4 regions of the Bacillus infantis NRRL B-14911 genome follow, and region 4 is predicted to be linked to each of the others. Evidence: a T-box and tRNA genes for the amino acid it is inferred to sense, from the RefSeq annotation. Region 4 holds a T-box; the other regions hold tRNA genes.
The links. The T-box of region 4 lies ahead of asnS (asparagine--tRNA ligase). A T-box ahead of a tRNA ligase gene usually reads a tRNA of that ligase, here a tRNA-Asn.
Positions count from the first base shown of each region.

Region 1: it encodes a tRNA-Asn, which carries the amino acid that the T-box ahead of asnS (asparagine--tRNA ligase) is inferred to sense. The anticodon was not compared.
Region 2: it encodes a tRNA-Asn, which carries the amino acid that the T-box ahead of asnS (asparagine--tRNA ligase) is inferred to sense. The anticodon was not compared.
Region 3: it encodes a tRNA-Asn, which carries the amino acid that the T-box ahead of asnS (asparagine--tRNA ligase) is inferred to sense. The anticodon was not compared.

Region 1 covers NC_022524.1:3,776,754-3,783,957, reverse strand. The annotation lists rRNA gene N288_RS19120 (23S ribosomal RNA) at 1-2,847, shown strand, start outside; rRNA gene rrf (5S ribosomal RNA) at 2,967-3,083, shown strand; tRNA gene N288_RS19110 (tRNA-Val) at 3,092-3,167, shown strand; tRNA gene N288_RS19105 (tRNA-Thr) at 3,173-3,248, shown strand; tRNA gene N288_RS19100 (tRNA-Lys) at 3,258-3,333, shown strand; tRNA gene N288_RS19095 (tRNA-Leu) at 3,357-3,441, shown strand; tRNA gene N288_RS19090 (tRNA-Gly) at 3,451-3,525, shown strand; tRNA gene N288_RS19085 (tRNA-Leu) at 3,532-3,620, shown strand; tRNA gene N288_RS19080 (tRNA-Arg) at 3,640-3,716, shown strand; tRNA gene N288_RS19075 (tRNA-Pro) at 3,833-3,909, shown strand; tRNA gene N288_RS19070 (tRNA-Ala) at 3,925-4,000, shown strand; tRNA gene N288_RS19065 (tRNA-Met) at 4,028-4,104, shown strand; tRNA gene N288_RS19060 (tRNA-Ile) at 4,111-4,187, shown strand; tRNA gene N288_RS19055 (tRNA-Ser) at 4,202-4,294, shown strand; tRNA gene N288_RS19050 (tRNA-Met) at 4,321-4,394, shown strand; tRNA gene N288_RS19045 (tRNA-Asp) at 4,399-4,474, shown strand; tRNA gene N288_RS19040 (tRNA-Phe) at 4,639-4,714, shown strand; tRNA gene N288_RS19035 (tRNA-His) at 4,747-4,822, shown strand; tRNA gene N288_RS19030 (tRNA-Gly) at 4,830-4,903, shown strand; tRNA gene N288_RS19025 (tRNA-Ile) at 4,908-4,984, shown strand; tRNA gene N288_RS19020 (tRNA-Asn) at 4,986-5,060, shown strand; tRNA gene N288_RS19015 (tRNA-Ser) at 5,067-5,157, shown strand; tRNA gene N288_RS19010 (tRNA-Glu) at 5,161-5,232, shown strand; gene N288_RS19005 (hypothetical protein) at 5,307-5,504, opposite strand; gene glgB (1,4-alpha-glucan branching protein GlgB) at 5,696-7,204, shown strand, end outside.
Region 2 covers NC_022524.1:170,171-177,374, forward strand. The annotation lists rRNA gene N288_RS00950 (23S ribosomal RNA) at 1-1,232, shown strand, start outside; rRNA gene rrf (5S ribosomal RNA) at 1,352-1,468, shown strand; tRNA gene N288_RS00960 (tRNA-Asn) at 1,482-1,556, shown strand; tRNA gene N288_RS00965 (tRNA-Thr) at 1,588-1,660, shown strand; tRNA gene N288_RS00970 (tRNA-Glu) at 1,694-1,768, shown strand; tRNA gene N288_RS00975 (tRNA-Val) at 1,772-1,847, shown strand; tRNA gene N288_RS00980 (tRNA-Thr) at 1,853-1,928, shown strand; tRNA gene N288_RS00985 (tRNA-Tyr) at 1,957-2,041, shown strand; tRNA gene N288_RS00990 (tRNA-Gln) at 2,116-2,190, shown strand; tRNA gene N288_RS00995 (tRNA-Lys) at 2,197-2,269, shown strand; tRNA gene N288_RS01000 (tRNA-Gly) at 2,322-2,396, shown strand; tRNA gene N288_RS01005 (tRNA-Ala) at 2,403-2,478, shown strand; gene rocF (arginase) at 2,789-3,685, shown strand; gene N288_RS24465 (aspartyl-phosphate phosphatase Spo0E family protein) at 3,722-3,880, opposite strand; gene sigW (RNA polymerase sigma factor SigW) at 4,067-4,630, shown strand; gene N288_RS01020 (anti-sigma factor family protein) at 4,700-5,338, shown strand; gene cdaA (diadenylate cyclase CdaA) at 5,566-6,393, shown strand; gene N288_RS01030 (CdaR family protein) at 6,386-7,204, shown strand, end outside.
Region 3 covers NC_022524.1:1,035,695-1,042,898, reverse strand. The annotation lists gene N288_RS05540 (carbohydrate ABC transporter permease) at 24-851, opposite strand; gene N288_RS05535 (carbohydrate ABC transporter permease) at 851-1,792, opposite strand; tRNA gene N288_RS05530 (tRNA-Gly) at 2,027-2,100, opposite strand; tRNA gene N288_RS05525 (tRNA-Leu) at 2,174-2,255, opposite strand; tRNA gene N288_RS05520 (tRNA-Cys) at 2,301-2,374, opposite strand; tRNA gene N288_RS05515 (tRNA-Gly) at 2,383-2,457, opposite strand; tRNA gene N288_RS05510 (tRNA-Gln) at 2,461-2,535, opposite strand; tRNA gene N288_RS05505 (tRNA-His) at 2,577-2,652, opposite strand; tRNA gene N288_RS05500 (tRNA-Trp) at 2,664-2,737, opposite strand; tRNA gene N288_RS05495 (tRNA-Tyr) at 2,745-2,829, opposite strand; tRNA gene N288_RS05490 (tRNA-Thr) at 2,839-2,914, opposite strand; tRNA gene N288_RS05485 (tRNA-Phe) at 2,925-3,000, opposite strand; tRNA gene N288_RS05480 (tRNA-Asp) at 3,150-3,225, opposite strand; tRNA gene N288_RS05475 (tRNA-Met) at 3,372-3,445, opposite strand; tRNA gene N288_RS05470 (tRNA-Val) at 3,463-3,538, opposite strand; tRNA gene N288_RS05465 (tRNA-Glu) at 3,543-3,617, opposite strand; tRNA gene N288_RS05460 (tRNA-Ser) at 3,633-3,725, opposite strand; tRNA gene N288_RS05455 (tRNA-Asn) at 3,731-3,805, opposite strand; rRNA gene rrf (5S ribosomal RNA) at 3,830-3,946, opposite strand; rRNA gene N288_RS05445 (23S ribosomal RNA) at 4,064-7,008, opposite strand.
Region 4 covers NC_022524.1:800,193-807,396, reverse strand. The annotation lists gene N288_RS04260 (GGDEF domain-containing protein) at 1-653, opposite strand, end outside; gene N288_RS04255 (EAL domain-containing protein) at 680-1,408, opposite strand; gene N288_RS04250 (hypothetical protein) at 1,632-1,907, opposite strand; gene N288_RS04245 (DMT family transporter) at 1,904-2,800, opposite strand; gene asnS (asparagine--tRNA ligase) at 2,966-4,357, opposite strand; T-box leader at 4,410-4,638, opposite strand; gene N288_RS24235 (hypothetical protein) at 4,985-5,416, shown strand; gene N288_RS04230 (DUF4085 domain-containing protein) at 5,469-6,671, shown strand; gene N288_RS04225 (DmpA family aminopeptidase) at 6,708-7,204, opposite strand, start outside.

The DNA.
Region 1 (7,204 bases), 1.9 Mb from region 4:
TTGATCCGGAGATTTCCGAATGGGGAAACCCTCCATCCGTAATGGGATGGAACCCTTGCCTGAATACATAGGGCATTGGAGGCAGACCCGGGGAACTGAAACATCTAAGTACCCGGAGGAAGAGAAAGCAAACGCGATTCCCTGAGTAGCGGCGAGCGAAACGGGATTAGCCCAAACCAGGAGGCTTGCCTCCTGGGGTTGTAGGACACTCTACACGGAGTTACAAAGGAACGGAGTAAATGAACAGGCATGGAAAGGCCGGCCATAGAGGGTAACAGCCCCGTAGTTGAAACTTCGTTCCCTCCAGAGTGGATCCTGAGTACGGCGGGACACGTGAAATCCCGTCGGAAGCAGGGAGGACCATCTCCCAAGGCTAAATACTCCCTAGTGACCGATAGTGAACCAGTACCGTGAGGGAAAGGTGAAAAGCACCCCGGAAGGGGAGTGAAACAGATCCTGAAACCGTGTGCCTACAAGTAGTCAAAGCCCTATGACCTTCGGGTCAGGGTAATGGCGTGCCTTTTGTAGAATGAACCGGCGAGTTACGATTACATGCGAGGTTAAGTTGAACAGACGGAGCCGCAGCGAAAGCGAGTCTGAATAGGGCGAATGAGTATGTGGTCGTAGACCCGAAACCAGGTGATCTACCCATGTCCAGGGTGAAGTCCAGGTAACACTGGATGGAGGCCCGAACCCACGCACGTTGAAAAGTGCGGGGATGAGGTGTGGGTAGCGGAGAAATTCCAATCGAACTTGGAGATAGCTGGTTCTCTCCGAAATAGCTTTAGGGCTAGCCTCATGTTGTAAGAGTCTTGGAGGTAGAGCACTGTTTGGACTAGGGGCCCCCATCGGGTTACCGAATTCAGACAAACTCCGAATGCCAAAGACTTATCCATGGGAGTCAGACTGCGAGTGATAAGATCCGTAGTCAAAAGGGAAACAGCCCAGACCACCAGCTAAGGTCCCAAAGTATACGTTAAGTGGAAAAGGATGTGGAGTTGCTTAGACAACCAGGATGTTGGCTTAGAAGCAGCCACCATTTAAAGAGTGCGTAATAGCTCACTGGTCGAGTGACTCCGCGCCGAAAATGTACCGGGGCTAAACGTATCACCGAAGCTGTGGGTGGACACCATCAGGTGTCCGCGGTAGGAGAGCGTTCTAAGTGCATCGAAGTCAGACCGCAAGGACTGGTGGAGCGCTTAGAAGTGAGAATGCCGGTATGAGTAGCGAAAGATGGGTGAGAATCCCATCCACCGAATGCCTAAGGTTTCCTGAGGAAGGCTCGTCCGCTCAGGGTTAGTCGGGACCTAAGCCGAGGCCGAAAGGCGTAGGCGATGGACAACAGGTTGATATTCCTGTACCACCTCTTTACCGTTTGAGCAATGGGGGGACGCAGGAGGATAGGGTAAGCGCGCTGTTGGATATGCGCGTCCAAGCAGTTAGGCTGCAAACGAGGCAAATCCCGTTTGCATCAGGCTGAGCTGTGACGGCGAGGGAAATTTAGTACCGAAGTTCCTGATTCCACACTGCCAAGAAAAGCCTCTAGCGAGGGAAAAGGTGCCCGTACCGCAAACCGACACAGGTAGGCGAGGAGAGAATCCTAAGGTGAGCGAGAGAACTCTCGTTAAGGAACTCGGCAAAATGACCCCGTAACTTCGGGAGAAGGGGTGCTTTTTAGGGTGAATAGCCCGGAAAAGCCGCAGTGAATAGGCCCAGGCGACTGTTTAGCAAAAACACAGGTCTCTGCGAAGCCGCAAGGCGAAGTATAGGGGCTGACGCCTGCCCGGTGCTGGAAGGTTAAGAGGAGGGGTTAGCGCAAGCGAAGCTCTGAATCGAAGCCCCAGTAAACGGCGGCCGTAACTATAACGGTCCTAAGGTAGCGAAATTCCTTGTCGGGTAAGTTCCGACCCGCACGAAAGGCGTAACGATCTGGGCACTGTCTCAACGAGAGACTCGGTGAAATTATAGTACCTGTGAAGATGCAGGTTACCCGCGACAGGACGGAAAGACCCCGTGGAGCTTTACTGCAGCCTGATATTGAATTTTGGTACAGCTTGTACAGGATAGGTAGGAGCCTTTGAAGCCGGAGCGCCAGCTTCGGTGGAGGCATTGGTGGGATACTACCCTGGCTGTATTGAAATTCTAACCCGCGCCCCTGATCGGGGCGGGAGACAGTGTCAGGCGGGCAGTTTGACTGGGGCGGTCGCCTCCTAAAAAGTAACGGAGGCGCCCAAAGGTTCCCTCAGAATGGTTGGAAATCATTCGCAGAGTGTAAAGGCACAAGGGAGCTTGACTGCGAGACCTACAAGTCGAGCAGGGACGAAAGTCGGGCTTAGTGATCCGGTGGTTCCGCATGGAAGGGCCATCGCTCAACGGATAAAAGCTACCCCGGGGATAACAGGCTTATCTCCCCCAAGAGTCCACATCGACGGGGAGGTTTGGCACCTCGATGTCGGCTCATCGCATCCTGGGGCTGTAGTCGGTCCCAAGGGTTGGGCTGTTCGCCCATTAAAGCGGTACGCGAGCTGGGTTCAGAACGTCGTGAGACAGTTCGGTCCCTATCCGTCGTGGGCGCAGGAAATTTGAGAGGAGCTGTCCTTAGTACGAGAGGACCGGGATGGACGCACCGCTGGTGTACCAGTTGTCTTGCCAAAGGCATCGCTGGGTAGCTATGTGCGGAAGGGATAAGTGCTGAAAGCATCTAAGCATGAAGCCCCCCTCGAGATGAGATTTCCCATAGCGTCAAGCTAGTAAGATCCCTGAAAGATGATCAGGTTGATAGGTCTGAGGTGGAAGCGTGGTGACACGTGGAGCTGACAGATACTAATAGATCGAGGACTTAACCACATTTGATTGCTTTGTAATTCTTCTTCTGCATTATCTAGTTTTGAGGGAATAAAAATTTTAAAAAATCCCTTGCAAAACAAAAACAAGATGATATAATAATACTTGTCTTGAAAAAATAGTCTGGTGGCGATAGCGAGAAGGTCACACCCGTTCCCATACCGAACACGGAAGTTAAGCTTCTCAGCGCCGATGGTAGTTGGAGGTTCTCCTCCTGTGAGAGTAGGACGCTGCCGGGCTTTAATATGGAGGATTAGCTCAGCTGGGAGAGCATCTGCCTTACAAGCAGAGGGTCGGCGGTTCGATCCCGTCATCCTCCACCATAATTGCCGGTTTAGCTCAATTGGTAGAGCAACTGACTTGTAATCAGTAGGTTGGGGGTTCAAGTCCTCTAGCCGGCACCAGTTTCAAATGAGCCATTAGCTCAGTCGGTAGAGCATCTGACTTTTAATCAGAGGGTCGAAGGTTCGAGTCCTTCATGGCTCACCATTCAATCTCTAGTAATGAATTATGCGGGTGTGGCGGAATTGGCAGACGCACCAGACTTAGGATCTGGCGCCGCAAGGCGTGGGGGTTCGACTCCCTTCACCCGCACCAATTTTATATGCGGAAGTAGTTCAGTGGTAGAACATCACCTTGCCAAGGTGGGGGTCGCGGGTTCGAATCCCGTCTTCCGCTCCAGAGATTGCCGGGGTGGCGGAACTGGCAGACGCACAGGACTTAAAATCCTGCGGTAGGTGACTACCGTACCGGTTCGATTCCGGTCCTCGGCACCATTAATTTTATTTTAACTATGCGCCCGTAGCTCAATTGGATAGAGCGTCTGACTACGGATCAGAAGGTTATGGGTTCGACTCCTTTCGGGCGCGCCATACTATTTATGTAATGAAAGCCAGAATATAAGCCAACGAGTGAACACCTGACTGCTATTGCAGGATGATGTGAATAAGGAAGCACTGAAGAGATTCGACGCTTATCATTTACATGACGGGGAGTAGCTCAGCTTGGTAGAGCACTTGGTTTGGGACCAAGGGGTCGCAGGTTCGAATCCTGTCTTCCCGACCATTTTAAAATTAATATGGGGCCTTAGCTCAGCTGGGAGAGCGCCTGCTTTGCACGCAGGAGGTCAGCGGTTCGATCCCGCTAGGCTCCACCATATAACCTTATAAAAAATACTTGATTTGGCGGTGTAGCTCAGCTGGCTAGAGCGTACGGTTCATACCCGTGAGGTCGGGGGTTCGATCCCCTCCGCCGCTACCAAATTAAGGACCTTTAGCTCAGCTGGTTAGAGCAGACGGCTCATAACCGTCCGGTCGTAGGTTCGAGTCCTACAAGGTCCACCATTTACTTGAAATATGGAGGTATACCCAAGTCTGGCTGAAGGGATCGGTCTTGAAAACCGACAGGCGGGTAACACCGCGCGGGGGTTCGAATCCCTCTACCTCCTCCATTATATTTTTGAATGATTTTTATCGTCGCGGGGTGGAGCAGTCCGGTAGCTCGTCGGGCTCATAACCCGAAGGTCGCAGGTTCAAATCCTGCCCCCGCAATACTGGTCCCGTGGTGTAGCGGTTAACATGCCTGCCTGTCACGCAGGAGATCGCGGGTTCGATTCCCGTCGGGACCGCCATTTTCACTTGTACAATCCATATCCAGTATAGCTCAGCAGCTCAGTCGGTAGAGCAGTTTGATACCTTATCTGAAAAGCTTCTGCGGCAATCTGTAAGGAAGTCCGTGAGAATTGATGAACAAAGGACTTAAACCATACAAGGTTTAGGAAGTGAATTTTATTGTGGCTCAGTAGCTCAGTCGGTAGAGCAAAGGACTGAAAATCCTTGTGTCGGCGGTTCGATTCCGTCCTGAGCCACCATTTATTATTTTATCTAATAGCATTGAACAGTGGCGATTGTGGCGAAGTGGTTAACGCATCGGATTGTGGTTCCGACATTCGTGGGTTCGATTCCCATCAGTCGCCCCATAAAATTGCGGGTGTAGTTTAATGGTAAAACCTCAGCCTTCCAAGCTGATGTCGTGGGTTCGATTCCCATCACCCGCTCCAAAGTGGGCCTATAGCTCAGCTGGTTAGAGCGCACGCCTGATAAGCGTGAGGTCGATGGTTCGAGTCCATTTAGGCCCACCATTCCGCAGTAGCTCAGTGGTAGAGCATTCGGCTGTTAACCGAACGGTCGCAGGTTCGAGTCCTGCCTGCGGAGCCAATCTATGGGGAAGTACTCAAGTGGCTGAAGAGGCGCCCCTGCTAAGGGTGTAGGTCGGGCAACCGGCGCGAGGGTTCAAATCCCTCCTTCTCCGCCATAAGGCCCCTTGGTCAAGCGGTTAAGACACCGCCCTTTCACGGCGGTAACACGGGTTCGAATCCCGTAGGGGTCATACAAAAAAGCTGTCAGCATCATGCTGGCAGCTTTTTTGTATGCATTATTTTCTTTTAAGCATTTGCTTGATGCTTAATCTGGAAGCTCTTCATTGTTTTGCAGCCGGTTTCCCGGATTATTTAGATCTATATCCGAAACAACTCCTGTATAAGGCCCCCGGAACATATCTCCTGTCGCCAGGATTTTTCCATCTGCAGGACCGAACAGCGGCAGTTTTTCTTCAGCAGCCTCTCTCTCCCGCAGGAGAAATTCTTCTTCCTGATTTGCCATCTTCATTCCACCCTTCATAAAAACATATGCTTATTATAGGCAATTCCCGCTAGAACCATTTCTATTTTACAAAAATAATCGAATTATAAGAGAAAATATCGAAAAATTTAATTTATTTTTACAAGGTATTTTTACATTGAACACGAATATAAAAAAGAATGTCAATGAACTAAAATCTGTTGGAAAGAAGGATGGCTGTGAAAACGATGTTACCCACCGACTATCAGATGCATTTATTTCATGAAGGCACCCTTTTTGACAGCCACCGTCTTTTTGGTGCCCACGTAATATTTGAAGATGGCAAGACCCTAACCAGGTTCGCTGTATGGGCTCCTAACGCCAAGGAAGTCAGGGTTGTAGGGGACTTTAACAGCTGGAATGGGGATGATTTCAAATTACATAGAATGAATAATGAAGGGGTATGGCACATAGTAATTGAGAAGGATTTGGCAGGCTGCCTCTATAAGTATGAAATATTGACACAAGAAGGCACCAGGCTGCACAAAGCTGATCCATATGCCTTCTATTCAGAGAAAAGGCCAGGCACAGCTTCAGTTGTATGGCCGCTTGAAGGCTATAAATGGAATGACCAGTCATGGCTGAAAGGAAGGATGAAGAAAAATACCTTTGCAGAACCGGCAGTCATCTATGAAATGCATGCCGGAACGTGGAAACGGAATAATGGCAACAGTCTGCTGAATTACAGGGAGCTGGCGGATGAAATTGTGCCTTATGTCCTTGAACATGGTTTCACACATGTAGAATTGCTCCCTCTTGTCGAGCATCCGCTCGATGCCTCCTGGGGCTATCAGGGGACAGGGTATTTTTCTCCGACCAGCCGGTATGGGAAGCCGCAGGATTTCATGTATTTTGTCGATCAATGCCACCAGCATAACATCGGTGTCATCCTGGACTGGGTTCCCGGCCACTTTTGCAAAGATGCCCATGGACTCTATAAATTCGACGGAACCCATCTCTTTGAATATAAGAACGAGAAGGATAGGGAGAATTATGTATGGGGCACTTCAAACTTTGACCTGGGCCGAAATGAAGTGCAGAGCTTTTTAATCTCCAATGCATTATTCTGGCTGGAAACCTATCATATAGACGGGTTCAGAATGGATGCAGTTTCTAATATTATTTATTGGCCCAATTCCCATGAACAGCATCAGAATCCGTATGGAATTGAATTCCTCCGCAAGCTCAACAGCACTATCAGGCAATATGATCCCTCCATTTTTTTAGCAGCTGAAGATTCATCCAATCTCCCTCAGGTGACCTCTCCTGCCCATTATGGCGGCCTGGGCTTTCATTACAAATGGAATATGGGCTGGATGAATGACGTACTGGCATATATGGAAACCAGTCCAGAGGCGAGGTCTGGAAAGCATGGCAATATTACATTTTCACTCTTATACGCTTTCAAGGAAAACTTTATATTGCCTCTCTCCCATGATGAAGTTGTACATGGAAAGAAGTCTCTCCTCAATAAAATGCCTGGAGATTATTGGAGAAAGTTTGCCCAGTTCCGGCTGCTCCTGGGCTATATGATGGCACATCCAGGTAAGAAACTGCTGTTTATGGGCTTTGAAATCGCCCAATTTTCAGAATGGAAAGATTCAGAAGAGCTTGACTGGAATCTGCTGGATTATGAAATGCACCAGAAAGCAAACAGGTATACAAAGGATTTGATACGGCTT
Region 2 (7,204 bases), 630 kb from region 4:
GAACTCTCGTTAAGGAACTCGGCAAAATGACCCCGTAACTTCGGGAGAAGGGGTGCTTTTTAGGGTGAATAGCCCGGAAAAGCCGCAGTGAATAGGCCCAGGCGACTGTTTAGCAAAAACACAGGTCTCTGCGAAGCCGCAAGGCGAAGTATAGGGGCTGACGCCTGCCCGGTGCTGGAAGGTTAAGAGGAGGGGTTAGCGCAAGCGAAGCTCTGAATCGAAGCCCCAGTAAACGGCGGCCGTAACTATAACGGTCCTAAGGTAGCGAAATTCCTTGTCGGGTAAGTTCCGACCCGCACGAAAGGCGTAACGATCTGGGCACTGTCTCAACGAGAGACTCGGTGAAATTATAGTACCTGTGAAGATGCAGGTTACCCGCGACAGGACGGAAAGACCCCGTGGAGCTTTACTGCAGCCTGATATTGAATTTTGGTACAGCTTGTACAGGATAGGTAGGAGCCTTTGAAGCCGGAGCGCCAGCTTCGGTGGAGGCATTGGTGGGATACTACCCTGGCTGTATTGAAATTCTAACCCGCGCCCCTGATCGGGGCGGGAGACAGTGTCAGGCGGGCAGTTTGACTGGGGCGGTCGCCTCCTAAAAAGTAACGGAGGCGCCCAAAGGTTCCCTCAGAATGGTTGGAAATCATTCGCAGAGTGTAAAGGCACAAGGGAGCTTGACTGCGAGACCTACAAGTCGAGCAGGGACGAAAGTCGGGCTTAGTGATCCGGTGGTTCCGCATGGAAGGGCCATCGCTCAACGGATAAAAGCTACCCCGGGGATAACAGGCTTATCTCCCCCAAGAGTCCACATCGACGGGGAGGTTTGGCACCTCGATGTCGGCTCATCGCATCCTGGGGCTGTAGTCGGTCCCAAGGGTTGGGCTGTTCGCCCATTAAAGCGGTACGCGAGCTGGGTTCAGAACGTCGTGAGACAGTTCGGTCCCTATCCGTCGTGGGCGCAGGAAATTTGAGAGGAGCTGTCCTTAGTACGAGAGGACCGGGATGGACGCACCGCTGGTGTACCAGTTGTCTTGCCAAAGGCATCGCTGGGTAGCTATGTGCGGAAGGGATAAGTGCTGAAAGCATCTAAGCATGAAGCCCCCCTCGAGATGAGATTTCCCATAGCGTCAAGCTAGTAAGATCCCTGAAAGATGATCAGGTTGATAGGTCTGAGGTGGAAGCGTGGTGACACGTGGAGCTGACAGATACTAATAGATCGAGGACTTAACCACATTTGATTGCTTTGTAATTCTTCTTCTGCATTATCTAGTTTTGAGGGAATGAAATTTTTAAAAAAATCCCTTGCAAAACAAAAACAAGATGATATAATAATACTTGTCTTGAAAAATAGTCTGGTGGCGATAGCGAGAAGGTCACACCCGTTCCCATACCGAACACGGAAGTTAAGCTTCTCAGCGCCGATGGTAGTTGGGGGCTCTCCCCCTGTGAGAGTAGGACGCTGCCGGGCGAAACAAAAACATTCCGCAGTAGCTCAGTGGTAGAGCATTCGGCTGTTAACCGAACGGTCGCAGGTTCGAGTCCTGCCTGCGGAGCCATCCTTAATACCGCTTAAGGTATTGGGCTAATGCTTCCATAGCTCAGTAGGTAGAGTGCTTCCATGGTAAGGAAGAGGTCACCGGTTCGAGCCCGGTTGGAAGCTTATAGAGATCATAATTTCTTAAATTAATAGCAAGGCCCCTTGGTCAAGCGGTTAAGACACCGCCCTTTCACGGCGGTAACACGGGTTCGAATCCCGTAGGGGTCACCATTTGGAGGATTAGCTCAGCTGGGAGAGCATCTGCCTTACAAGCAGAGGGTCGGCGGTTCGATCCCGTCATCCTCCACCATATTTGCCGGTTTAGCTCAATTGGTAGAGCAACTGACTTGTAATCAGTAGGTTGGGGGTTCAAGTCCTCTAGCCGGCACCATTTCCTTTACTTATCTGTAATGGAATGTGGAGGGGTAGCGAAGTGGCTAAACGCGGCGGACTGTAAATCCGCTCCCTCCGGGTTCGGCGGTTCGAATCCGTCCCCCTCCACCATTTTGAATAAAAACTGCAGATTTGGACAATCTTATAAATGTCCTTTTTATTTTGACCGGCAGGTCATTGATCAATGGGCTATAGCCAAGCGGTAAGGCAACGGACTTTGACTCCGTCATGCGTTGGTTCGAATCCAGCTAGCCCAGCCATTTTTTGAGCCATTAGCTCAGTCGGTAGAGCATCTGACTTTTAATCAGAGGGTCGAAGGTTCGAGTCCTTCATGGCTCATCATAGCAGGGCAGGCCTTAGGTTTTATACCCTAAGGTTTGTCTTAATGAATGCGGAAGTAGTTCAGTGGTAGAACATCACCTTGCCAAGGTGGGGGTCGCGGGTTCGAATCCCGTCTTCCGCTCCAATATACGGGGCCTTAGCTCAGCTGGGAGAGCGCCTGCTTTGCACGCAGGAGGTCAGCGGTTCGATCCCGCTAGGCTCCACCATTACTACATACATCTTACCTTAAACTCTGCCGGGTTTAAGGTTTTTTTATGTTTAAAAATGTTATAACTTCTAACAGCTGTACATGAACATCGAATCTAAATCTGTAGCAGCTTGTGTTATCCGCGGGTGATCATGCCATTTTCGTTATAATTCATGCTGCCGATTCCCCAGGAATTTACCTCTATCTTTTTATCCTTTTGATTTTTCAGAAAAGTACGCATATATATGCATGATTTTGTCGAGTTGAGTCATTGCTTTGAAAGCGGTTAAAATGAAAGCAGAACAGGGGTGAAGGAGGAACATAGAGAGATGAAGAAACTATCGATTATCGGGATGCCGATGGATCTTGGGCAAATGAGGCGAGGTGTTGATATGGGGCCAAGTGCTATCCGCTATGCCGGTGTAAATGAACGTCTGAAATCTTTATTTGAGCACATTCATGATCTGGGTGATATAGCGATTGGACGCCCGGAGGTGGAGATAGATCCAGATACCAATCTGAGGAATCTTGAGCTTATTGCAGATAAGACCGGCCAGCTGGCAGAAAAGGTTGATGAAGTAATCAAGGGCGGTTCATTCCCTCTTGTGTTAGGCGGGGACCACAGCATTGCCATCGGGACGCTTGCAGGTGTGTCGCGGCACTATAAAAACCTCGGCGTCATCTGGTATGATGCCCATGGAGATCTGAATACAGCAGAAACATCGCCTTCCGGGAATATCCATGGCATGCCGCTGGCAGCTTCGCTGGGCATCGGCCATCCGCTTCTGACCGGGATTGGGGGCTACTCACCGAAGGTAAAGCCTGAGAACATCGTCATCATCGGAGCAAGGGCCCTGGATGAGGGTGAGAAAGAGCTTGTGAAGGAGAAGGGCATCAAAGTATATACAATGCATGAGATTGACAGGCTCGGGATGGCAAGAGTGATGGAAGAAGCAATTGAGTATCTGAGGGACCGGACTGATGGGGTTCATTTATCATTGGATCTGGACGGGCTGGATCCCAACGATGCACCAGGCGTGGGGACTCCAGTCATAGGAGGCATCAGCTACCGTGAAAGCCACCTGGCGATGGAAATGCTTGCAGAAGCGGAGCTGATCACTTCCGCTGAGTTCGTGGAGGTCAATCCGATCCTCGATGACAAGAATAAGACGGCATCTGTAGCCGTTGCGCTGATGGGATCGCTTTTCGGCGAAAAGCTCCTTTAAAGAAAGAAACAAAAAACGGTAACTTGATTTTTCAAGTTACCGTTTTTTGACCAGATGATTGTATTTGTTCAGCAATGAATCCAGCCTTGTACTGGCTTCAATTACATGATGGCTGGACAAAGAGGTACGGGAAGCCAGTTGGACCATTTCCTTGCGGCACTTTTCAATATCCTGCAACAGTTCTTGAATGCCCATTCAAAAAAACCTGCCTTTTCCTCAGCTTAATTAGTCCCTTTATACCCCATTTAAAACTTTTTAAACATGAAGAAGTAAATTTTTGTTAAAATAATAGTTATTGAGAAATTTTATATAAAAAACGAAACCTTTTCCGCTATCGATCCGTAATATCGTATAGCCGCATTAGAGCGGAGGTAAATAGAAATGGAAGCAATCGTAAAGAAAAGGATCAAACAGGTATTAAAAGGCGACCAGAATGCTTTTGGGGAAATTGTGGAAATTTATAAAGACAAGGTGTTCCAGCTTTGTTTCCGTATGCTCGGCAACCGCCATGAGGCGGAGGATATTGCACAGGAGGCTTTCCTGCGCGCATATGTTAATATTCAAAGCTTTAATATCGACCTGAAGTTTTCCACCTGGCTGTACAGAATCGCAACCAATTTATGCATTGACCGGATCAGGAAGAAAAAGCCCGACTATTTTCTGGATGCGGAGGTTGCCGGGACGGACGGATTGACGATGTATTCGCAGATTGCAGCGGATACCAGACTGCCCGAGGAAGATGTAGAGAGCCTGGAGCTTCAGGAAACCATTCAAAACGAAATTTCCAAGCTTCCTGAAAAATACAGGTCAGTAATTGTGCTGAAATATATCGAGGAGCTTTCTCTCAACGAAATAAGCGAGATTATGGACCTGCCGCTCGGGACGGTTAAGACCCGCATACACAGGGGCAGGGAAGCTTTAAGAAAGCAGCTGCGTCATGTGTAGAGATGAATGGCTATGCCATCTTCTTTTGCAAAAATGAATTCAGCTTATCATTTTAAGAGGGTGAGAACTTTGAAATGTCCAGCAGAGATTGTCGAGTATATGCACGAGTATCTAGATGAAGAGATCTCAGCCGAGCATGAACAGCAATTAAGGGAGCATTTGAGCAGCTGCGACGAATGCCGCTCTTATTTTCATGAATTAAAGAGAGCTATTGCACTAGTGCAAAGCACTTCACATATACAAGCTCCGTCAGGCTTCACAGCTGGTGTGATGGCGAAGCTTCCAAAAGAAAAGAAGCAGGTGGGCTTCCAGCGTTGGTTCAGGCATCATCCCCTGCTTACTGCTGCTTCCCTGTTCCTCATCCTTATGATGGGAAGTGTCGTCTCCACCTGGAATAAGGACCATAATTTTTCGGTCTCCAAACAGCCGAACCTGATCGTCCAGAATGACACGGTCATCGTACCGGAAGGTGAAGTAATCAAGGGTGATGTGATTGTCCGCAATGGCAAGATAAAAATCGAAGGCCAGGTCGATGGCGATGTGACCGTCATCAATGGAGAGCAGTATATGGCTTCTGCAGGCCAGGTGACTGGTGATATCAAGGAAGTGAATGAAGTGTTTGAGTGGCTCTGGTATCATATCAAGAGCCTTGGCAAAGATCTTGTGAATGTGTTCGATGAGAAAGAAAAAGAGCCTGCAGCAGGCTGATTGAATAGAGAGAGCAAATCCCTGTCAAACTAGAAATATCCGGCTGAGCCGATATTCATTTGGCAGGGATTTTCTTTTAGATGAATGAGAAGGCACGCCAAGAGCTTTGCAATATATCCCATGTCCATATCATTGGTTTTCAGAGTATTTATGATATAATATGTGAGTTACATACATTGAAAACAAAGCTTATGCTTTTTGGAAAAATATATTTGGAGGAAGGGATAATGTCGTTTGCAGATTTCTCAATTTTGAAATACCTGGCTAATATTGTTGACATTCTCCTTGTTTGGTACGTCATCTACAAACTGATCATGATTGTGAGGGGCACCAAGGCCGTACAGCTCTTGAAAGGGATTTTTGTCATTCTGATCGTCAAGGTGATCAGCGATAAATTCCAGCTGCAGACACTTGGCTGGATGATGGAACAGGTTCTGCTATGGGGGGTCCTGGCCATTATCATCATCTTCCAGCCTGAGCTCCGGAGGGCGCTTGAGCAGCTGGGGAGGGGAAGATTCTTTTCGAGAAGCAGCTCCCAGGAAGAAAATGAACAGGAAAAGATGGTGGATTCCATTACAAAGGCCGTTGATTATATGGCTAAACGCCGGATTGGCGCCCTGATTTCGATTGAGCGAGAAACAGGGATGGGCGATTATATAGAAACAGGCATTCAGCTGAATTCAAAAATATCATCAGAGCTCCTGATCAATATTTTCATCCCGAATACACCTCTTCATGACGGGGCGGTCATTATCCAGAGGAACTGTGTGGAAGCTGCAGCCTGCTATCTGCCGCTGTCTGAGAGTCCGTTCATTTCTAAGGAACTTGGCACAAGGCACAGGGCCGCCCTGGGAATCAGTGAGGTCACAGACAGCCTTACCATCGTTGTATCTGAAGAAACGGGAAGCGTCTCACTGACTAAAAACGGTGAGCTTCATAGAAGCCTGAGCTCTGAGGCATTCAAGGAGCTCCTATCCAATGAATTGATTGTCAGCCAGAAGGCGAAACAGTCTTCTTCAGCCCGCTGGAATTGGAGGGGGAAGAAAAATGGATAAGCTGATTGATAAGCTGGTGGACAACAGGTGGTTCATGAAAGCTGTGGCCCTTGTTCTGGCTTTGCTCCTTTTTGATGCTGTCTATGATGGATCCGACAAATCGGGCGAGGTTAATGTTCCCGGGGATCAGGACACTGAGCTTATTGAAGATGTCCCGGTCAAATCCTATTATGATACCGATAATCTTGTCGTCACCGGAGTTCCGGATACTGTAGATGTGAGGGTGTCAGGGCCGAAAAGCCATGTCCAGATCGCCAAGACGCAGCGGGACTTTGAAGTATATGTAAATTTATCTGATGCTGAAGTTGGCGAAAAGCAGGTCCGGATCCTTGTAAGGGACATTTCGGATCGCCTCGATGTAACAGTCGATCCGTTATATGCTACAGTCTCTATCCAGGAGAAAGTAACGAAGGAGTTCAAGGTAGAGCCTGAATTCAACCAGTCCCTGCTTGGAGACGGATTCACATCCGGAGCACCATCTGTTAAGCCTGAAACTGTTAAAATAACGGGTGCCAAGGACGTAGTCGACCGCATCAGCTATGTGAAGGCAGCTCTCGATGTCAAAGGTCCGATAGAGGAATCTGTCACAGGAGCTGCAAGCATCAGGGTGCTCGACAGGGATATGAATAAGCTGAATGTAGCTGTCGATCCAGAGACGGTAGAGGTTACCGTGTCTGTGAAAAGCCTCGCTAAGACCGTGCCGATCGATGTCGTCCGGAAAGGTTCACTGCCTTCGGGTGTGACGCTTAACAGTATTGATCTGGATACAGCTGAGGCGAGAATCACCGGAAGCGAAGAAGCGCTCGGCCAG
Region 3 (7,204 bases), 240 kb from region 4:
TAGCCGCCGCTAAAATTTGATATCTATTTGATGGAGCCTGATGCTATGCCTTTAATAATATGCTTCTGCAGGAACAGGAAGAAGATGATGACCGGCGTAATGCCAAGTACAAGCGCTGCCAGGCCCATATCCCACTGTTTTGTATATTGGGCAAAGAAGGAGCTGGTGGCGAGCGGGATTGTTCTCAGCTCGGCATCCTGCAGCACCAGGAGCGGAAGAAGGAAATCGTTCCAGATCCATAAGGTATTAAGGATGACAACCGTCACTGTAATCGGCTTTAAAAGCGGGAAAACGATCCTCCAAAAAACCCCGAACTGGCTGCACCCATCAATCAGCGCCGACTCTTCTATCTCCCTTGGAACCGTTTTGACAAATCCATGGTAAAGGAACAGGGAAAGAGGAACGCCAAACCCGAAATACATCATAATCAGTCCGGGAATGCTGTTCGTCATATTCAGGGCGCCTCCGAGCTTCATAAGCGGGATCATAACCGTCTGAAAGGGAATGACCATTGCTGAGACAAAAAGGATAAACAGAATCTTGCTGAAGCGCCCGGGAGTCCTCACCATTTTCCATGCAGCCATTGAACTGATGATTACCAGGCCAATATTGCTGAGCACAGTAATGATCAGTGAATTCCAGAATGCCCTTGGAAAATTAATGATTTCCCAAACCTTCGAATAATTAGCAAATAACACTTCCTTTGGAAAAGCAGCTGCATCCAATAAGATTTCAGCAAAGCTTTTGACTGAATTAACCGCCACAAAATAGAAGGGGATCAGAAAAATCAGCCCAAGAATGATGCCGATTATCTCCAGCAGAAACGTCCTTCCTGTATACTTGCGATTCATCAGGCTTCAACCTCCTTCCTTTTCGTCATAATTACCTGAACCGATGTAAACACGGCGACAATCAGAAAGAAAAGAATCGATTTGGCCGTCCCGAGACCATAGCGGTTATTTTGGAAAGCCTCCTGATAAATGTTGATGGCTACAGACTGTGTTGAATTAAACGGTCCCCCATTTGTAAGAGAAAGATTTAAATCAAAGATCTTAAAGGCCATTGATATAGTCAAAAAGAAACAAATAGTGAAAGCCGGAATGATCAGCGGTATAATGATGCGGGTAAGAAGCGTCCAGTTTGAAGCCCCGTCAATCCTTGCCGCCTCAAGAAGGGAATGGTCCACTCCCTGCAGGGCTGCGATATAAATCACCATCATATAGCCGCTCACCTGCCATGCAAACACAATGACAATTCCCCAAAATGCTGTAGTCTCATCCCCCAGCCAGGCAAGCTTGAAAAACGCCAGGCCAGTCAAATTTCCGATGGAAGCAAACGCTTTGACAAAGATAAACTGCCAGATGAACCCAAGCAGCAGTCCTCCAATTACATTCGGTATAAAGAAGACGGTTCTGAGAATATTCCGTGTCTTCAAGGCCGCGTTAAGTAGCAGGGCAAGTCCAAATCCAATTAAATTGCTGATAACTACTGAGGCCAGCATGAACTTGGTTGTAAACAAGAAAGATTGGAAAAAGTTCGGATCATCCTTGAAAATTTTGATATAGTTTTGCAGCCCGACCCATTCGACAGCTGAGCTTACACCATTCCATGAGGTAAAGGAATAATATAAACCCATAAGGAATGGTATCACCTGAATAAGGACAAAGAATAAAATGGCCGGTCCGGTAAAAGCCGCATAAATTAATATACTTCGAAGACGTGCTTTTCTTTTGCTTGTTCTCTTTGTTACAGCGTCCGCCTTTATGGGAGCCAACTCTGTTTTTGCATCCAATTTTACTCTCACCGCCTTTTGTAATCGCTTTCTTTTATTATAGGAGGCTATCAAATAAAAAGGGGCAACATAATTGACCAAAAGAGGGGGAAAATTTTGACTTCTTCATAGAGAAGAAAGACTGGCTGACATCTTACCGTAACCCACGGGTCATGCCTTATCGGGATCAAGACAAAGAAAAAACGCAATGCTTCGTTTTCTGAAAACGAAACACTGCGTTGATGAAATTATGTATGGAGCGGGTGATGGGAATCGAACCCACGACATCAGCTTGGAAGGCTGAGGTTTTACCATTAAACTACACCCGCATCGAAAATTGCTGAAATTTGTCGATGCCTTTTCAAAAATAAAAACAGGAAACCCTGTATAAAAAGAAAATGATACCGGTGGCCGGGGTCGAACCGGCACTCCAGAAGGAACACGATTTTGAGTCGTGCGCGTCTGCCAATTCCGCCACACCGGCATATCATTTAATTTATCGTTCATTCTCCATTTCCTGTAATTGGAATGGAGGCGGCAACCGGAATCGAACCGGTGATAAAGGTTTTGCAGACCTCTGCCTTACCTCTTGGCTATGCCGCCAGAACGTTTGGAGCGGAAGACGGGATTCGAACCCGCGACCCCCACCTTGGCAAGGTGATGTTCTACCACTGAACTACTTCCGCAAATGGCTGGGCTAGCTGGATTCGAACCAACGCATGACGGAGTCAAAGTCCGTTGCCTTACCGCTTGGCTATAGCCCAATAATATGATATGCATAGAATGCAATATTGTGATTAAAAAATGGGGCGACTGATGGGAATCGAACCCACGAATGTCGGAACCACAATCCGATGCGTTAACCACTTCGCCACAATCGCCATAATAAAATTGGCAGGGGTAGTAGGAATCGAACCCACACTGGAGGTTTTGGAGACCTCTGTTCTACCTTTAAACTATACCCCTGTATGAATGGTGGAGGGGGACGGATTCGAACCGCCGAACCCTGAGGGAGCGGATTTACAGTCCGCCGCGTTTAGCCACTTCGCTACCCCTCCACGTTAAGGTGGTGCCGGCTAGAGGACTTGAACCCCCAACCTACTGATTACAAGTCAGTTGCTCTACCAATTGAGCTAAACCGGCTTACAAACAATGGTGGCTCAGGACGGAATCGAACCGCCGACACAAGGATTTTCAGTCCTTTGCTCTACCGACTGAGCTACTGAGCCATAATAAAATTTTCATCCAAAACCTTTTATACTTTAAGTCCTTTGTTCGTCAGTTCTTACGAACTTCCTCACAGATTGCCGCAGGAGCTGTTCAATGAAGGTAGCAATCTGCTCTACCGACTGAGCTACTGAGCCTAATTAAATTTAAATGGCGGTCCCGACGGGAATCGAACCCGCGATCTCCTGCGTGACAGGCAGGCATGTTAACCGCTACACCACGGGACCATTTTATAAATTTGGGTCTTGATTATGCCCGAGAAGCCTGCAGGACTGACTCTTCCTCTTCCAGATGACTCAAGGAAGCAAATCCGTTGAGGCAACTCGCAGCATATTCATTGCAGTGTCGCTCGTCGCTACACCACAGGACCAGATTGCGGGGGCAGGATTTGAACCTGCGACCTTCGGGTTATGAGCCCGACGAGCTACCGGACTGCTCCACCCCGCGACAATAAAAAGTTATAATGGTGGAGGATGACGGGATCGAACCGCCGACCCTCTGCTTGTAAGGCAGATGCTCTCCCAGCTGAGCTAATCCTCCGAAATGGTGACCCCTACGGGATTCGAACCCGTGTTACCGCCGTGAAAGGGCGGTGTCTTAACCGCTTGACCAAGGGGCCATTATATAATTTAAATGGCGGAGAGCAAGGGATTTGAACCCTTGAGACAGCTATAAACCGCCTACACGATTTCCAATCGTGCTCCTTCGGCCACTCGGACAGCTCTCCATAATTGGCTCCGCAGGTAGGATTCGAACCTACGACCGTTCGGTTAACAGCCGAATGCTCTACCACTGAGCTACTGCGGAATGATAGTATATTAGAATACTTTCGCCCGGCAGCGTCCTACTCTCACAGGAGGAGAACCTCCAACTACCATCGGCGCTGAGAAGCTTAACTTCCGTGTTCGGTATGGGAACGGGTGTGACCTTCTCGCTATCGCCACCAGACTATTTTTTCAAGACAAGTATTATTATACCGTCTTTTTATTATTTTGCAAGAGAATTTTTAAATTTTATTCCCTCAAAACTAGATAATGCAGAAGAAGAATTACAAAGCAATCAAATGTGGTTAAGTCCTCGATCTATTAGTATCTGTCAGCTCCACGTGTCACCACGCTTCCACCTCAGACCTATCAACCTGATCATCTTTCAGGGATCTTACTAGCTTGACGCTATGGGAAATCTCATCTCGAGGGGGGCTTCATGCTTAGATGCTTTCAGCACTTATCCCTTCCGCACATAGCTACCCAGCGATGCCTTTGGCAAGACAACTGGTACACCAGCGGTGCGTCCATCCCGGTCCTCTCGTACTAAGGACAGCTCCTCTCAAATTTCCTGCGCCCACGACGGATAGGGACCGAACTGTCTCACGACGTTCTGAACCCAGCTCGCGTACCGCTTTAATGGGCGAACAGCCCAACCCTTGGGACCGACTACAGCCCCAGGATGCGATGAGCCGACATCGAGGTGCCAAACCTCCCCGTCGATGTGGACTCTTGGGGGAGATAAGCCTGTTATCCCCGGGGTAGCTTTTATCCGTTGAGCGATGGCCCTTCCATGCGGAACCACCGGATCACTAAGCCCGACTTTCGTCCCTGCTCGACTTGTAGGTCTCGCAGTCAAGCTCCCTTGTGCCTTTACACTCTGCGAATGATTTCCAACCATTCTGAGGGAACCTTTGGGCGCCTCCGTTACTTTTTAGGAGGCGACCGCCCCAGTCAAACTGCCCGCCTGACACTGTCTCCCGCCCCGATCAGGGGCGCGGGTTAGAATTTCAATACAGCCAGGGTAGTATCCCACCAATGCCTCCACCGAAGCTGGCGCTCCGGCTTCAAAGGCTCCTACCTATCCTGTACAAGCTGTACCAAAATTCAATATCAGGCTGCAGTAAAGCTCCACGGGGTCTTTCCGTCCTGTCGCGGGTAACCTGCATCTTCACAGGTACTATAATTTCACCGAGTCTCTCGTTGAGACAGTGCCCAGATCGTTACGCCTTTCGTGCGGGTCGGAACTTACCCGACAAGGAATTTCGCTACCTTAGGACCGTTATAGTTACGGCCGCCGTTTACTGGGGCTTCGATTCAGAGCTTCGCTTGCGCTAACCCCTCCTCTTAACCTTCCAGCACCGGGCAGGCGTCAGCCCCTATACTTCGCCTTGCGGCTTCGCAGAGACCTGTGTTTTTGCTAAACAGTCGCCTGGGCCTATTCACTGCGGCTTTTCCGGGCTATTCACCCTAAAAAGCACCCCTTCTCCCGAAGTTACGGGGTCATTTTGCCGAGTTCCTTAACGAGAGTTCTCTCGCTCACCTTAGGATTCTCTCCTCGCCTACCTGTGTCGGTTTGCGGTACGGGCACCTTTTCCCTCGCTAGAGGCTTTTCTTGGCAGTGTGGAATCAGGAACTTCGGTACTAAATTTCCCTCGCCGTCACAGCTCAGCCTGATGCAAACGGGATTTGCCTCGTTTGCAGCCTAACTGCTTGGACGCGCATATCCAACAGCGCGCTTACCCTATCCTCCTGCGTCCCCCCATTGCTCAAACGGTAAAGAGGTGGTACAGGAATATCAACCTGTTGTCCATCGCCTACGCCTTTCGGCCTCGGCTTAGGTCCCGACTAACCCTGAGCGGACGAGCCTTCCTCAGGAAACCTTAGGCATTCGGTGGATGGGATTCTCACCCATCTTTCGCTACTCATACCGGCATTCTCACTTCTAAGCGCTCCACCAGTCCTTGCGGTCTGACTTCGATGCACTTAGAACGCTCTCCTACCGCGGACACCTGATGGTGTCCACCCACAGCTTCGGTGATACGTTTAGCCCCGGTACATTTTCGGCGCGGAGTCACTCGACCAGTGAGCTATTACGCACTCTTTAAATGGTGGCTGCTTCTAAGCCAACATCCTGGTTGTCTAAGCAACTCCACATCCTTTTCCACTTAACGTATACTTTGGGACCTTAGCTGGTGGTCTGGGCTGTTTCCCTTTTGACTACGGATCTTATCACTCGCAGTCTGACTCCCATGGATAAGTCTTTGGCATTCGGAGTTTGTCTGAATTCGGTAACCCGATGGGGGCCCCTAGTCCAAACAGTGCTCTACCTCCAAGACTCTTACAACATGAGGCTAGCCCTAAAGCTATTTCGGAGAGAACCAGCTATCTCCAAGTTCGATTGGAATTTCTCCGCTACCCACACCTCATCCCCGCACTTTTCAACGTGCGTGGGTTCGGGCCTCCATCCAGTGTTACCTGGACTTCACCCTGGACATGGGTAGATCACCTGGTTTCGGGTCTACGACCACATACTCATTCGCCCTATTCAGACTCGCTTTCGCTGCGGCTCCGTCTGTTCAACTTAACCTCGCATGTAATCGTAACTCGCCGGTTCATTCTACAAAAGGCACGCCATTACCCTGACCTGAAGGTCATAGGGCTTTGACTACTTGTAGGCACACGGTTTCAGGATCTGTTTCACTCCCCTTCCGGGGTGCTTTTCACCTTTCCCTCACGGTACTGGTTCACTATCGGTCACTAGGGAGTATTTAGCCTTGGGAGATGGTCCTCCCTGCTTCCGACGGGATTTCACGTGTCCCGCCGTACTCAGGATCCACTCTGGAGGGAACGAAGTTTCAACTACGGGGCTGTTACCCTCTATGGCCGGCCTTTCCATGCCTGTTCATTTACTCCGTTCCTTTGTAACTCCGTGTAGAGTGTCCTACAACCCCAGGAGGCAAGCCTCCTGGTTTGGGCTAATCCCGTTTCGCTCGCCGCTACTCAGGGAATCGCGTTTGCTTTCTCTTCCTCCGGGTACTTAGATGTTTCAGTTCCCCGGGTCTGCCTCCAATGCCCTATGTATTCAGGCAAGGGTTCCATCCCATTACGGATGGAGGGTTTCCCCATTCGGAAATCTCCGGATCAAAGCTTACTTACAGCTCCCCGAAGCATATCGGTGTTAGTACCGTCCTTCATCGGCTCCTAGTGCCAAGGCATCCACCGTGCGCCCTTTCTAACTTAACCTGTTCGGCCGATGATAAGCTTCACATCTCTTCGTCATCTCAATCGTCAGCATCCTCACGTATACAAAACATACGCTCCGGTGCTTCCTCAATCGATTCCTCGACCTGTTCGCTTCTCATCACCCTCACGGTTTTTAAACTCTTATTTATTTATAAGAGAGAAAACCTAAAATGGCGATTACTCGGTAATGTCTTCT
Region 4 (7,204 bases):
CCTCCAATGTGCCCGATAAAGGAATGGCTGCTCATGGGACTTGCAGCAATCACATCTTTCATTATTGCTGCTGTTGCCTGGATGACCTCATCGCCAGTTTTGAATCCAAATGTATCATTGAAGGTTTTAAATGAGTTGATGTCAATATAAAGCACGGTATATTGATCCGAGGACATTGCCTTCTTAAGGGCATTTTTAATCTCGAAATTGCCCGGGAGCCCTGTCAGCGGATTTGAATATCTTGCTATGCTGATCTGTTCCTCCGCCAGCTTCATCAGGAGATTCCGGATGCTCACTGTACCAATCAGCAGGTCTTCTTTCGTTACAATTACGTAATCATACAGCTGCTCCTGTGTCCGGTCCATAGCAAGGGCACTGGCTTCCGTAATTGGGACAGAATGGTCGATAACAAGAGGCTCCGGGATCATGACCAGCTCAACTTTCCGCTTCATGAACAGGTCAAAGCCGTACTGAGTGGACAACTTTTGATAAAATTTCGTTTTCGACACCAGCCCGACCGGCCGGCTGTCCATACAGACAACGACCCCTTCAATTTCCGGCGTTTCCTTAAAAATGGAATAAACATATTCACATTTTGTCGAAGGAGCAACAAACATGACTCTCTCGGCGATTTCTCCAATCGTCGCTTGCATAACGACACCTTCATTTCAGTACAAAGTTATAGATGAGTGCTGGGCCTTCCAAGGTAATATCCTTGTCCCAATTGAATGCCTGCCTGCCTGGCAATCATTAATTGCTCCGCAGTTTCAATCCCTTCAAGCGTAACGGCCACGCCTTCGCTGATAAAATAGGCAGCAATCCAATCAAGGAACTTTTGCTTTTTCACAGACTCAGCCAGGTTTTCACAAAAATAACGGTCAAGCTTGACGATATCCGGCTCAAGCTCCAGAGCAATCCGCAAGGAAGACTGTCCTTTTCCAAGATCGTCAAGTGCGATCCTGAAGCCAAGAGACTTCAAATATTGGACAATATCCTTCAGCCTGTTTAAAGAAACAACCGATTCAGCTTCATTCAACTCAAACGTAATCTGTTCCGGCTTCAGCAATGCTTTCTTCATTATATCATCGATTTTCCATAAAAAAGCCGGTTCCAGCATTGTAGATGGGAAAATATTCACAGATAAACGGAAAGATGCAGCAGCTGCAGCTTGATATTCAAATGTGCTGATGCTCCGGGCAATCGAAAAAACATCCAGCTCATACAGCTTTCCGTTCTGTTTGGCCATTGCAAACAGCACTTCGGGATTTTGGATCTCAAAGCTTCTGATCAGTCCTTCATAACCTGCAATACAATGCTCTGCCAAACTGAATATAGGCTGAAACGCATGGCAGAAATTGAACATATGGAAGTTTTGATCTTCTTTAGATTCAAACAGCATAGTTGTCATCAAAAATACCTTCCTAAACATAAAGTCGATAATCCAAATGTACTACTTCTCTGTTAAATTCGTGTAAGGTTCTTGTAAAAATCTTTCTAGGTATATAAGAATTTGACAAGCTTCCTACATGGCAGCCAAAGATAAAAAAAGGGAAAGCCCCTATGAGCTCCCCCCATCATTGCGCTTCCCACTGATCAAGGAAAGCCTGTTCATAACTGCGTTTTTTCCAAAGCTAAAAGTCGTCCATAATTTTTACTAGGCCGCCGGTACGGGCTGACTCCACAGCTGCCGCTGCAATTCCCTGGGTTCGGCAGGCATCCAAATAGTCCGTTTTAATCCCGGAGGCGTACCCTGTCTTAATCGCATGAATAAAAGCTCTTGCTTCAAGTATGTATGGGATTTCTTGATCCTTCCACTCTGTTATTATCCCATTCTCCCTTTTTGTCAGCCTTTCCTGATCAAGCTGGAGAATGCCCCAACCTGCACTGGCATCCGTTCTGGCTTTCACTGCCCAATAATAATAATCACCGTCCCCAAAAAGACAGCACAGGCTGTTGCAATCAGCCTCCAGTGGAATCTTTCTTCAGAGGCCAACAGCATCCTGGCCAGGAAAATCGTAATGATCGGCTCAATAGCCGCTATGGTACTGACATACGATACATGAGTATAAAGAAGGGACACGAAAAAAGAGACTTGGGCAAACCCTGTCACAATGCCGGCTGCCACAAAATAGAGATTGATATTTTTAAAGTTCCATGCCAATGTCAGCTTCAGCTGCTTTCTGCCAATTTCCATCAAAATAAACACGAGCAGGGCGAATACGGAGCCAATCAATGATCCTAAGACTGCATCAGAATCATACAGAATTCCTAATTTTCTCAGCCCCTGGCCAATGCCAAAGCAGATGGCCGCAGCAATCGCCAGCATGAACCCCGATTTATCCTCTCGTTCCGCATGGTCTTCTGCTGAGCGGAAGTCAAATCGTTCCTGCAGAAAGAGGGAGGTCAGGATGACGAGGATTCCAGTCCCGGCAAGAAGAGAAATGGTTTCTCCTAGTAAAAGAACGGCCATGATAATGGTGAATACCGGGGCAGCATTTTTCAGTGCGGCCGCCCTGGAGGAGCCTATTTTTCGAATACCGGCAAACAGAAGAGTCCTGCCTAAAAATACCGTACAAAATCCTGCCAGCATATAAAAAAAGACACCAATCCAGCTAACAGGCGCCATCTCTTTTTCCCCAAAAAGAAACATCGATCCGTATATCCCCGTCACGGTCAGTACACAAATGAACAGAGACAGGAAACTGCCATTATCCTGCGGGGATTTTCTCATCCCAAGCTGGATGAATATATAGTTGAAAGAATAAGCTATGGCACAGAAAACGGCTAAAATAACCCCCATGCTGTCACTTCCCCTTCCCGCATTTAGGCTCTCAATGCTTCCATTGTATTTCGGTTCTCTAAAATGGTTCTGGATTTCTGCTGCCGGCTTACTGGAATCCCAAATGAAAAAGCCTGTCCGCTAAAGGAATAGCAGACAGGCTTTTTAAAATGATTTAGAGGTAAATTAAAATTCAGCATTCCCCGGAGTACGCGGGAATGGGATAACATCACGGATGTTCTTCATGCCTGTGAGGTACATGATCAGGCGCTCAAAGCCGATTCCGTAGCCGGAGTGCTTGGTTTCTCCATACTTGCGGAGCTCAAGATACCACCAGTAGTCCTTCAGGTCCATGCCCATCTCAGTGATTCTTTCTTTAAGGAGCTCTTCCCTCTCCTCACGCTGGCTTCCGCCGATCAGCTCGCCGATTTCAGGAACAAGCAGGTCTGCAGCGGCAACGGTTTTGCCATCATCATTCGCTCTCATATAGAAAGCCTTGATATCTTTTGGATAGTCTGTGACAAAGACAGGACGCTTATAAATGACTTCACTCAGGTAGCGCTCATGCTCTGTCTGCAGGTCTGCACCCCATTCAGGCTGATATTCGAACTTCTCGCCTGACTCTTTAAGCTGCTCGATTGCATCCGTGTAAGTCACGCGTGCATAGTCAGTATTCAGCGCTGTGTTCAGCCTTTCGATAAGAGTTTTATCGATAAAGCTGTTGAAGAATGTAATTTCCTCAGGAGCTTCGTTCAGCACATACTGAATGACATGCTTAATCATCGCTTCTGCCAGGTCAAGGATATCCGGCAGCTCAGCGAATGCCACTTCCGGTTCAACCATCCAGAACTCAGCCGCATGGCGGGTTGTGTTAGAGTTTTCTGCACGGAAAGTCGGCCCGAATGTATACACCTTCTGGAAAGCAAGAGCGAATGCTTCTGCTGATAGCTGCCCGCTGACGGTCAGATTGGCTTCTCCATTGAAGAAGTCCTTGCTGAAATCCACGTCGCCTTCATCCGTTTTAGGAACATTATTCATGTCCATCGTTGTCACACGGAACATCTCGCCGGCACCCTCCGTATCACTGCCTGTGATGACTGGAGTTTGAGCGTAAATAAAGCCTTTTTCCTGGAAGAAGTTATGGATGGCATAAGAAGCCAGAGACCTGATCCGGAAAACAGCTGAATACGTATTCGTGCGCGGACGCAGATGGGCAATCGTCCTCAGGTATTCAAAAGAGTGCTTCTTCTTTTGCAGCGGATAGTCTGAATTTGATTTACCCTCAATCGTAATCTGTTCAGCTTTCATTTCAAATGGCTGCTTCATGTCAGGCGTCAGAACGATGGAACCTTCTATAGAAACAGTAGAGCTGATGGCCGCTTTTGTGATGTCTTTAAAATTCGGCAGCTCGTCACCGTAAACGACCTGGACATTTTTAAGAAAAGTGCCGTCATTGACTTCAAGGAAGCCGAAAGTCTTTGAATCGCGGGACGTACGGACCCAGCCGGTTATACGCACCTTCTCATTCAAATGGGCTTCAGGATCTCTGTACAGCTCTTTAACAGTTGCTTTAATCATGATTGATCCTCCTAAAAAAATAATGTTCATAAAAAAAAGCCTACGTCCCCCTAAAAGGGACGAAAGGCTTTGCTTCCGCGGTACCACCCACATTGCCGCAAAATGCGGCCAGCTTATCAATTCCGGCAGATAACGTCCCGGACACGTCTAAGCCTACTCAGTGAGCCTTTTCGGTTAGAACTCAGAGGTGTTCTTCGCTCATGCATCCTCATCAGGCTCACACCACCCCTGACTCGCTTTAGATTACAGCACCAGCTACTCTTCCTCATCATCGATTTCGTTTGTTTAGTTCAACACCATATATATTAATCGAAGAGCGGGATAGTTTCAACTGGGATATTGGCTGCAGGGCAGATTAATCTCTTCATTAAGCATTATTGCCGAAAGTTTGAGGGGATAAACAGCTTGAGGAGCGGGTTTCTTGGGTTGGTTGGTGGGCCAGGGGGTCAGGTCCCTTGGCTCCGTTTTGGGCCAGGGGGTCTGTCCCCTTGGCTCTGTCCTTGGCTCCGTTTTGGGCCAGGGGTCTGTCCCCTTGGCTCCCTTACTCGCGGTAATGGCATGAATGAGCAGGGGCACATAAATTTCCAGAATGCTATAATAATAGAAAAAGCCAAAAGGATGCTCACATTGAAATCTTTAAAAATGAAGGCCTTCACCTGGATTGAATCCCTTAATGATCAATACTCAATTAACAGCTTTACTGGTAATCATGCCGCTTATTTTAAGCTTGATGGATTTGCCGATGAACCAGAGGTTTATATCCGTTTTACCGATGCTGGTCTGGACTTTGGATATGAAGCTGTACAATGGAATGGACCTATTCCGGCTCCGGTGCCTGGCATTTATACAAAACATTCTTTATCCTGGAAGGAAGTTCAATCCTTGAACAGAGAAGAGCAGCAGGACGTGATGCTTGAACTGCTGCTTAAGACTATTAACACCAGAAAAAGGCAATATCGAAAGTGTCAGTTTTGCGGTGAAAAGGTTGCCAAGGAGCATCGGTTTGACAATGATACATGCCATGGCTGCGCATCGCGGCAATTTGGGGTTGTTTACTAGATTTAATGGAGATGTACAATATACTACTTTACCAATGATTTGAGGTGCCCCAATGTGGAATCTAACAACTCAAGCAAAAGAAGCATTCTTAAAGCATAACCTCCTCTCCATTCCTGAGACAGACTCTGACTGGGAAAGCACCTTGAGAGAAGCCAAGGAAGAAGGAGAAGATCTCCCTGCCCGCCTGAAAGAGGAACTGGAGGATATAAAAGCTGAGCTGCTGACTGTGCTCCCGAGCCGCTTTGTTCCTTATCTTGAAAATGGAACGCTCAATCAGCCTTCCCTGCCAAAATCGGTCCGGGAGGAATATATTCAATGGATGCGTAATAGTGACAGGGAGTTTGAACAGGTTTTGGATGCCGCATACGAGCAGACAACACAGGCTGCTGCCCATTTATCACCTGCTGTCCAGGAAGTTTTCACAGATAGCCTCCATGATGCCATCATAGAGCGGATTGAGCGGGAGAATGGCAATCTTCATCTTTATATCAATACAGAGAGCGGTTTTTCCACCAAGCCTTATATTCACATTACTTTCCATGATATCACTGAAGAAGAAGCCGCTGAGCAGCTGCAGACCGGCCAATGGCTGATATACTATGAGCTGCAGAAAACGGCTGCGGGCTTTGCCTTCCGTGTTCTGTTTGAATGCCCGGATGCCCAGTGGACCATTTATATGAAGGATTTGACTGTGCAGTATTTTTATAGGCCGGTGCTTTATACAAGATTAAAAGATGAAGGAAAATTAGAAGATATGCTGCTTGGGGAATATATCGCACAGCTGCCGCAGGGTCAGCGCTATTGGCTGGCTGCGCCTGACTTTATAAGCGAGATTAGCAGCTTGGAGGAATCCGTTCTTCTAGCAGATGGAAAGCTGGAAGTAAACCAAATAAACGCAGTGGTTACAACCTCAAGCGGGCAATACACCTACCCTTTGGAGGAATATAATCCGATCGGCTTCATCTACACTGACATTGATGAAGACCCCTACGCACACTTAAAGGAGCCGGTCCCGCCGGAAGAGCTGGAAGCTGCCATTTTCAGCGGGATCCCTGAACAGCAGGTCCGCGCCTGGAATACGATGTACACCAGTCCTGAAGAGCATGCGGAGACGATCAATCTTATCATGGAGAAGCTGGAGTTTACCGAAGAAAATGAAATGATGCTGTTCGTTTATGCAAATCATTTTTATAAAGCTGGGGTTTTGACTGAAGATAATATGAAAAAGTACGGAGAATTGATTGATCATGAATAGGAGCCTTGCCCCGCAATATTGGGGGCATGGCTTTTTTTACACCAGCCGGATACCATTCTCCCGCAGCAAATCACTCAAAGCCGGCCGCACATTCCCATTCCGGCCCACCACCCGTGTTGCCGCTGCCAAAGAATTCAGGACAGCTTCTTCCGTTGCATCGCCTGCCGCCCTGAAGGCCAGATCGATATCCTCTTCATGTATTATAGAAAAGGTCAGGCGATCTGCCGGTTTTTCATGAGGGATTTTCGCAGCAGTCGAAAACCCGATGACAACCTCGCCGCTTCCCGTCCCGATGATTGACCCCGTCCGGGACAATCCTGTAACCGTCCTTTTAATAATTCGATTTAGCTGCCTCTCTGACACAGGCAGATCTGTAGCCACAATGATGATAACTGAACCTTTATCCTGCTCCTCCTTAGCTTGGATAGCCTCACTCAGCTCTACCCCGACCGCTTTCCCATTCACCCGCAGATCCTTTAAACCGCCGAAATTCGTCAGCACGAGAACGCCCAATGTATATGTCCCATGGTCCA